4 regions of the Neorhizobium sp. S3-V5DH genome follow, and region 2 is predicted to be linked to each of the others. Evidence: predicted binding sites of a transcription regulator. Region 2 holds the regulator's gene; each other region holds the start of a gene.

Region 1 (2,201 bases), on a different contig from region 2:
TGATGCCGGGCAAGGGCCGTATGACGGTCACCGGCAACCTCAAGGAGGTCATGAAGGAATCGATTTCGGCTGCGGCATCCTATGTCCGTTCGCGCGCCGTCGATTTCGGCATCGAGCCTCCCCGCTTCGACAAGTCCGACATCCACGTTCACGTGCCGGAGGGGGCGACCCCGAAGGACGGTCCGTCCGCAGGTGTCGCCATGGCAACCGCCATCGTGTCGACCATGACCGGGATTCCGGTCAACAAGAATGTGGCGATGACCGGTGAAATTACGCTTCGCGGTCGTGTGCTGCCGATCGGTGGCCTCAAGGAAAAGCTGCTCGCAGCTCTCCGGGGCGGCATCACCAAGGTTCTGATCCCGGAAGAGAATGCCAAGGATCTGGCTGAAATTCCGGACAACGTGAAGAACAGCATGGAGATCATTCCGGTTTCCCGCATGGGAGAAGTGATCCGCCATGCGCTCGTTCGCCAGCCCGAGCCCATTGAATGGGACGGCACGGTGGAAACGCCGGTCATCGCGACAGTCGAGGGCGTCGACGACGTCGGCGCCGCGATCGCGCATTGATCGACAGGGTTCCGTATATGCCAATTTGGCACTGACCACTGAAAAAGCCGGCTTAAAGCCGGCTTTTTTTGTGAAAATTTTCGTAGACCCCTTGTTTTTCAGGCGATTGCGGAGCTTTTGGGTTGCCAAGGCCGGACGGAAAACTATTGTCGGCCCCGAAATACATGAGTCGTTCCAAAACCGTTGAAAGGGGTGGAAACATGAACAAGAACGAGCTGGTATCCGCAGTGGCCGAAAAGGCTGGCCTCTCCAAGGCCGATGCCGCATCCGCTGTTGATGCCGTTTTTGAGACCGTACAGGCTGAACTGAAGAAGGGCGGCGATATCCGTCTTGCCGGTTTCGGCAGCTTCTCCGTTTCCCGTCGCGAAGCGTCCAAGGGTCGTAACCCTTCGACCGGCGCTGAAGTCGACATTCCGGCACGCAACGTGCCGAAGTTCTCGGCCGGTAAGGGCCTGAAGGACGCAGTCAACAGCTAACGCGCTGCCTTTCAGGCACCCGTACAGTCTCGAACAAGAAAAGGCCCGGTTTCCGGGCCTTTTCCTTTTGGCGGCATTGTCATCTGCCTGTCACGCATCTGGCCCACAAGCCATCTGTTCGTTTCAAGGACAGGAGGGGCTTCCCATGACATTTTCACTTCGTGCCGCCATGACCGCTGCGCTTCTGGCGTCGGTCGCAGTGCCGGCCAGCGCCGAGCAGGTGTTCAACCGCATTGCATCTTTCCCCGTTGTCAGCAATCTTCCTGCCGATAAGGACAAGACGGCAACCACATCGGCAGAGATCATCACCGCCAGCGAAGACGGCAAGACGCTCATCTATTCTGACAGCCCGCTTGGCGCGATCGGTTTCATCGACATCACCGATCCCAAGGCTCCGAAGGCACTCGGCGCCGTGACTTTCAAGGGCGAACCAACGTCGGTTGCCGCGGTCGGCAACAAGGTTCTTGCAGCCGTCAATACCGGCGAAAGCAAGGCCAAGCCAACCGGCATGCTCGCCGTCGTCGACATCGCCACGAAGAAGGTCGACCTGACCTGCGATCTGGGTGGCCAGCCGGATTCGATCGCAGTCTCCAGGGACAAGACCTTTGCGGCGATCGCGATCGAAAACGAGCGCGACGAGGATGTGAATGACGGCGCCCTCCCGCAGATGCCGGCCGGCGACCTCGTCATCGTGTCGCTCAAGGGGGGCACTGCCGACTGCGCGTCGATCAAGCATGTCGATCTGAGGGGCATTGCCGAAGTCGCGCCGGAAGATCCGGAGCCCGAATTCGTCGCCATCAACGATGCCGGCGAAATCGCCGTGACGCTGCAGGAAAACAACCATATCGCTATCATCGACGGCAAGACGGCCAAGGTCATCGGTCACTTCTCCGCCGGCAAGACCGACTTGGATGGCATCGACAACAAGACCGACGGCCAGCTTGCGTTTACGGGCAAGGCCGAAGGCGTGCTCCGCGAGCCCGACGCGATCAAGTGGCTCGACCACAATCGTCTGGCTGTCGCCAACGAAGGCGACTGGAAGGGCGGTTCGCGCAGCTTCACCATCTTCGACCGCAGCGGCAAGGTCCTCTATGAATCCGGCGCCTCGCTGGAGCGCGAGATCGCTCGAATCGGCCATTTTCCGGACAAGCGTGCGAAG
Region 2 (2,201 bases):
TGCTGTGCGCGCCCTGGTGAATTCGGACTCGGCTTTGGCTCAGAAGGTCATATCGGATGATGTGATCCTCGATCATGCTGAGCGGGAGATTCAGGACAAAGCTATCGTCACGATCGCCAGACGCCAGCCCATGGCTGCCGATCTGCGCGAGATCGTCGGCACGCTGCGCATAGCAGCCGATCTCGAACGCGTCGGCGATCTGGGCAAGAACACCGCCAAGCGTGTCATCGCGGTGCAGGGCACGGGCGTGCCCCGCAAGCTTGCACGCGGCATCGAGCACCTTTCCGATCTGGCGCTGGTACAGCTCAAGGAAGTGCTGGACGTCTATGCCAGCCGCTCGGCGGAAAAGGCCGAAGCGATCCGCATCCGCGACGAAGAGATCGACGCGATGTACACCTCGCTGTTCCGGGAACTCCTCACCTATATGATGGAAGATCCGCGCAACATCACCACCTGCACGCATCTTCTCTTCTGCGCCAAGAACATCGAGCGCATCGGCGACCACGCCACCAACATCGCCGAGACGATCTACTACATGACGACGGGCGCCCAGCCGGAGGGCGAGCGCCCGAAGGACGATACATCGAATACGCTTGGCGCGATCACCGAATGACGGAATGCTGATGGAGCAGAGCTGAGATGCTGCCAAAAATTGCTGTGGTGGAAGACGAGGAAGCGCTGAGCGTGCTTCTTCGCTACAACCTGGAAGCTGAAGGGTATGAGGTCGAGACGATCCTGCGCGGCGACGAAGCTGAAATCAGGCTTCAGGAACGCACTCCGGATCTCCTGATCCTCGACTGGATGCTGCCGGGCGTCTCAGGCATCGAGCTTTGCCGCCGTTTGCGCATGCGCTCGGAGACCGAGCGCCTGCCGATCATCATGCTGACGGCCCGCGGCGAGGAAAGCGAACGCGTTCGCGGTCTCGCAACGGGTGCGGACGACTATGTGGTGAAGCCGTTTTCGACGCCGGAACTCATGGCGCGCGTCAGGGCCATGTTGCGGCGTGCCCGGCCGGAAGTCTTGTCCAGCGTGCTGCGTTGCGGCGATATCGAGCTCGATCGCGAGACCCATCGCGTGCATCGCAAGAGCCGCGAGGTTCGCCTGGGCCCGACCGAATTCCGCCTGCTGGAGTTCCTGATGGCCTCGCCAGGCCGGGTTTTTTCTCGCTCGCAGCTTCTCGACGGCGTCTGGGGTCATGATATCTATGTGGACGAACGCACGGTCGATGTGCATGTCGGTCGTCTGCGCAAGGCGCTCAACTTCTCCAACATGCAGGATGTCATCCGCACCGTTCGCGGCGCCGGTTATTCGATGGAGTCCTGACGGGCGGCGTTGCTGATCGGGCTTGTTTAACCGGTCTTGCTGATCGGGTCGGCCACGGCCTTGGATTCCGGTGACCCCTTGAAGCGCAGGAAGATCGACAGAACCACCAGCACCGCAGTCGAGAGGAATTCGGATTGCCAGTTCTGGAAGGATTCAAACCAGAATTGCGCGTCTCCCAGATATTGCCAGAAAGGCATTGTCGGCTGCCCGTGCATGGCGGCTTCCACATTGGCAGCCTCGAAGCTGTAGCGAAGATGCAGCACGAATGTGAGCAGGAACAGCAGGCCGAGCGCGATCCCGAGCGAATAGGAATAGAGGCCGCGAATGAAGGAGCCCGCCTTTACCGGCCATGGCGCCTCGGGATCGGGTAGATGCTTCCGCGGATCTTCATCCTGCGGGTTGGGTTGATCCGGATCCTTCGATTCCGCCGAGCCCTTTTGATAGAGCATCGCCGTCAGCATAACATAGGCGGACATCTGCAGAAATTCGCTCTCCCAGTTCTCGAAGATGGCGGAGAGAAAATGTCCAGAGGTGAGATAGTCGACAGCCGAGAGCGCGACCTGTCCGTGTTCGGCGAGTTCGTCGTTATGAACGCTCCACCCGGAAATAAACGTCCCGCCGATCGTGGCAAGCGCCGCCACCATCAGCACGATCGTCAGACCGTTAGCTCGCAGGAAAGACATGATCGAACCTTCAAACCGTGATCGGATATCCGCATCAACGGTTGATGACATAGAACGTTCCATGCCGGTTCTACGAGCAAAAACAGAACGTTGATCGGGGATCCTACGTGGGTTGGCCAAGGTGCCTAAGGCGTTGGGAGACCGTTATCCGGTGGTAGCTGCCTTGGACCATTCCGGCAGCGGAAACAGCCGGTC
Region 3 (2,201 bases), on a different contig from region 2:
TCGATGAGCAGGTCGATCAGACCCATATGCGAGCCCCAGAAGCCGCCCATGACGGCGGGCTTGCCCATCAGCGTGCCTTTCTTGGCGTCTGCCCCGGCGATACCCTCAAAATCCTTCGGGCCGGGGAAGACGAGATGCTGGTGGCCGGTGAAGACCGCGTCGATGCCCTGGACGCCGGCAAGATAGAGAGAGGCGTTTTCCATCCGTTCGCTCTGGCCGGTGCCGTCGATCCCGGAATGGGACAGCGCGATGACGATGTCGGCGCCTTCCTCCTTCATGACCGGCACCCAGGCCTTGGCCGCGTCGACGATATCGCGGGTCTGCGCCTTGCCTTCGAGATTCTTTGCATCCCAGACCATGATCTGCGGCGGCACGAAGCCAATGAAGCCGACCTTGATCGGGCTCGTCGCGCCCGAGCCGTCACGGATCTGCTTTTCGACGATCACATAGGGTTTCAGGAAAAGCTCGTCCTTCTTGGGATCGGAAGCGAGCTGGCCCTTCGTCAGGTTGGCGCAGACATAGGGGAAGCCGGCGCCGGCGAGCACCTTGAACATGAAGTCGAGGCCGTAGTTGAATTCGTGGTTGCCGAGCGTGCCGGCATCGTAGCCGAGCACGTTCATCGCCTTGACGACCGGATGCTTGTCGCCTTCCTTCATGCCGCGCTCATAGGCCATGTAATCGCCCATGGGATTGCCCTGCAGGAAATCGCCGTTGTCGATGAGCATGGAGTTTCCGGCTTCGGCGCGGATGGCGTCGATGATCGAGGCGGTGCGGGCAAGTCCCATCGTGTCGTTCGGCTTGTCGCCGTAATAGTCGTAAGGGAAGACGTGGACGTGGATGTCGGTCGTTTCCATGATGCGCAGATGCGCCTGGTTGCCGGCCGCGCGAGCCGCAAACGGATGCAGCATCACGAGCGCCGACGACGCGGCGATACCGCCAAGAAGCGAACGGCGGGTCATGGGTTGAAAGCCGGCTAAGAACGACATGGACATTTCCCTCTCTGGTCATTGACTGAAACCAGATTAGCGAAATCGCACGCGCTTGCATCAGTAAAATGACAGGGGAAACGCATCCTTGGAGGAGAGCGGGCTATGCCCTTCGTCCGCCGCTAGTCACCGGATGATGACAGGCTTCACCTCTTTATGGAAGAAACGGAAATAGGAGGAAACCTGGGCGGCGGCATTCGAATTCGGCCGGAACTGAATGCCGAGGCGACCGCGATGGCACCATTTTACGATGCCTTCGAGAATGCCGAGTTCCTCGCTCTCGACCTTGATCGTGCTGCCATTGGCGGCATGGAACGGCCCGCCGAGATCGAGCGCCATGCCGGTCGCGGAAAGATCGACGACACGGCCCTTGGCTTCCTGATTGTAATACCTCACCGTCCCATAAATTCGTGTCTTCTGGCGAGCCGCACTGCGGCTCTTCATGCCGATGGTCTTGCTGAGCATGGCGTCCTCAACGGTTAATCCTCGCAGCCGGGATAGCAGAGAAAAGTTGAGGGCGGTTTAGGCGGAACCGTAAAACTCGACGGAACGTGGTTCAGAGTCCCACATTGGGGCGGTCGATTATTTCGCGCAGCGCGAAACTCGAATTGATCTTGACCACATGGGGCAGTGCCGACAGCCAGTCGCGGTGAATCCGCTCGTAATCCTCCAGGTCCTTGGCGGCTACCCGCAAGATATAATCGTATTCGCCGGACATCAGATAGCAGACCAGCACATTGGGGCAGAGTTTCACCGCTGCCTCGAACTCGGTCAGCGTCTTGGCAAACTGACCCGACAGCGAGATGTGGACGATGACCATCATCTTGTACTCGAGCGCCTTGTTCGACAGGCGCGCATGGTAGCCGCTGATGGTCCCGTTCTTTTCCAGGATGTCGAGGCGGCGCGAACAGGCCGACGGCGACAGCCCCACCCTGTCGGCAAGCTCCGCATTGGAGATGCGGCCGTTATCCTGAAGGGTCCGCATTATCGCAAGATCAATGGCATCAAGCGCGCTCATTCGAAGCTTTCCCGAAAAAATTCTGTTCCTTGCAATAATCTGCGAAAATTCTGCTTTTCGCAATTCGTCTTCGCAAGGACATTCCGCAGGTTCTCTGGTTTGCTGTGAGTTGGGAACATCAACAGGCGAAAGCCACGAACAGAGAGGAACGCTGCATGCGTGTCGGGTGCCCGAAGGAAATCAAAAATCATGAATAC
Region 4 (2,201 bases), on a different contig from region 2:
TCGTTGCCGATGACGAGATGTGTGGCGTCGACGATGTCGACGTTCTCGATCGTCACGAAAGGCATGTCGTAGATACCTTCGATATTGCCTGCCTTCTTCTTTTCCTCGGGATCCTGGATCTTCATCAGGTCGATATAGCCGATCTTGCGGACCGCCCGGCCGACATTGGCATCGCTCATCTCGATCTTGTAGACGCGCTTGTGCTTCGCCGGCGCGTTGAAGCAGGTGGCTTCCGGCTTGGTCGGATCGGCGCAGGCGCGGTCGGCGGCGCCGGACCCGTTGTCGCGCTCGATGACAAGTGCGGTCGTCTCGTCGATCATATTGAAGTCGCCGATCGCTTCGCCGCCCTTGGACAAAGGGTAGAGCCAGGAACGGCCCGTCCACTTCTTGGAGGCGACATCGAACTCGATGACCCGCAGCGCCGTCTGCCCGTCCACCTGTTCTACCTGCCCGTCTTCCTTGTAGATTGCGCCTTCCAGAAGGCCATAGAGCTTGGAGCCGTCTTTCGACATGGCCATCCCCTCATAGCCGCCGGAGCGCTTCAGGTTGAAGGCGCCCATCTTGGCAGCGGGATTGGCTGGCGTCGTGAGGGTGGGATTGTCCGGCGAGGAAACCGGCTTGCCGTCGAGCAGCGTCGGCACGACATCGGTGAGGCGACCCTGCAGATCGACCTTGATCACATAGGGGCCGAATTCATCGCCGAGCCAGAAACCGTCGGCCACCGGCTGGATCGATTCGATATCGAAATCGGCGCCGGTGAGATAACGCGTGTCGGACGCTTCCATGGCGATCGGGAACGGCGCGATCTTGTTCGGGTCAGAGAGGAAGACGTTCTTGAGCACTTCAGTCTTGTTGCCGGTCCAGTCGAACTTCATCTGGTGCAGGAAGAGCATGGCGTCGGAGGAATTGGCTTTCGAGCCGAAGCCGTTGTCGGAGAGCGTCCAGAACGTGCCGTCGGCCATGGTCTTGATCCCGGAAAAACCCTGGATCGGCTGGCCGTCGAGCGGCAGTTTGACGTCGGTGATACGGGCGCCGTCCTTGCCCGGCAACGTGCCGAGGGCTTCGGTGCGCTTGCGGTCGGGCGTGGTGAACTTGCCGGAGGTCTTCAGGAAGGCTGGGGCATCGGCAGGTGCCGCCACGACCGTGTTGGCCGGCAGGACCGCCTGTCCGACGAGTTTGGCCGGATAGGCCTTTTCTTCGGCTGAGGCAGAACCGCCGAAGAGTGTGGCGAGCGCGACGGAAGCGAGAAGGAGTCTGGTCATGGAGCACCCTTTGGGTTGGCGTGATGGCAACCGCTTAAGGAGGGCGCATGACGGGCAGGTGATGGAACTTTGAAGCTTCGATGAAGCTTTGGTGACGGGATTTTTAAACGCTAAAAGGCTCGTTATGTGCTTTGCCGCAGCGCCACCCACCGGCCTGGCGTCATGCCGAACGTCTTCTTGAAATGGCGGGTGAAATGGGCCTGATCGGCAAAGCCGGCATCGGCCGCCGCATCCGCAAGACTGTCGCCTTCCGACAGCCGGAGCTTGGCGCGGTCAAGCTTGCGCATGACGAGATAGCGGTGCGGGCTGGTGCCGAGAAGGCGGCGGAACTGCCGCGCGGTGGTATAGCGGTCGAGGCCGCTGACGGCCTCCAGTTCTTCCGAAGAGACGGCGCGGTCGCAATTCTCCTGCAGATAGTCGCGGCAGCGGAGGATGGCCTCGCGCGCCGTCGACGCGCCCGAGGCGCCACCACGGCTATCGGCGTGACGCCAGAGGCTCTGGGCGAGACGGACGACGATATCGTCCAGCAGCAATTCCTGCGGCTCGGCCTCGAGATCGTCGAGCGCCTCGGCGAGGCATTGGCGGAAATCCGGATCTTCGACCACAGGCGAGGGCACGAAGGGCAGGCTGCTTGCGCCTCCGTTCGCCTCGATCAGCCGCTCGGGCGGCAGATAGAGCATGCGGTAGCGCAAGCCGTCTTCCGTGCCGGCGGCACCGTCATGCACTTCGTCCGGATGCAGCACGATGACATTGCCCGGCATGCTGGCGCGGAGTGCGCCCCGATACTGGAAGGTTTGCACCCCGGAAACCGTGAAACCGAGCGCATAGGTATCGTGCCGGTGGGGAGAAAAACCGTTCCCATGGAAGCGCGCTTCTATCCGTTCGATGCCGAGGGAGGAGGGGGCCTGCACAATACCGTCGGGCTTCTCCAGCGCTCCG

Evidence for each region. Region 2 encodes PhoB, which activates phosphate uptake and scavenging genes when phosphate is short. Its sites were predicted from a motif close to TGTCATNNANCTGTCAT; they were not measured.
Region 1: the regulator PhoB is predicted to act here: its motif matches at 1,120-1,136, upstream of EDE09_RS08695 (esterase-like activity of phytase family protein).
Region 3: the regulator PhoB is predicted to act here: its motif matches at 1,044-1,060, upstream of EDE09_RS25125 (bifunctional 2',3'-cyclic-nucleotide 2'-phosphodiesterase/3'-nucleotidase).
Region 4: the regulator PhoB is predicted to act here: its motif matches at 1,343-1,359, upstream of EDE09_RS09085 (esterase-like activity of phytase family protein).

Annotation. Positions count from the first base shown of each region.
Region 1 is NZ_SMCL01000004.1:158,304-160,504, reverse strand. It holds gene lon (endopeptidase La) at 1-566, shown strand, start outside; gene hupB (DNA-binding protein HupB) at 767-1,042, shown strand; gene EDE09_RS08695 (esterase-like activity of phytase family protein) at 1,188-2,201, shown strand, end outside.
Region 2 is NZ_SMCL01000001.1:177,433-179,633, forward strand. It holds gene phoU (phosphate signaling complex protein PhoU) at 1-613, shown strand, start outside; gene phoB (phosphate regulon transcriptional regulator PhoB) at 640-1,323, shown strand; gene EDE09_RS00910 (DUF6766 family protein) at 1,350-2,006, opposite strand; gene EDE09_RS00915 (PACE efflux transporter) at 2,151-2,201, opposite strand, start outside.
Region 3 is NZ_SMCL01000027.1:39,821-42,021, reverse strand. It holds gene EDE09_RS25125 (bifunctional 2',3'-cyclic-nucleotide 2'-phosphodiesterase/3'-nucleotidase) at 1-986, opposite strand, end outside; gene EDE09_RS25120 (PilZ domain-containing protein) at 1,113-1,451, opposite strand; gene EDE09_RS25115 (Lrp/AsnC family transcriptional regulator) at 1,543-2,004, opposite strand; gene ald (alanine dehydrogenase) at 2,160-2,201, shown strand, end outside.
Region 4 is NZ_SMCL01000004.1:231,289-233,489, reverse strand. It holds gene EDE09_RS09085 (esterase-like activity of phytase family protein) at 1-1,262, opposite strand, end outside; gene EDE09_RS09080 (AraC family transcriptional regulator) at 1,385-2,173, opposite strand.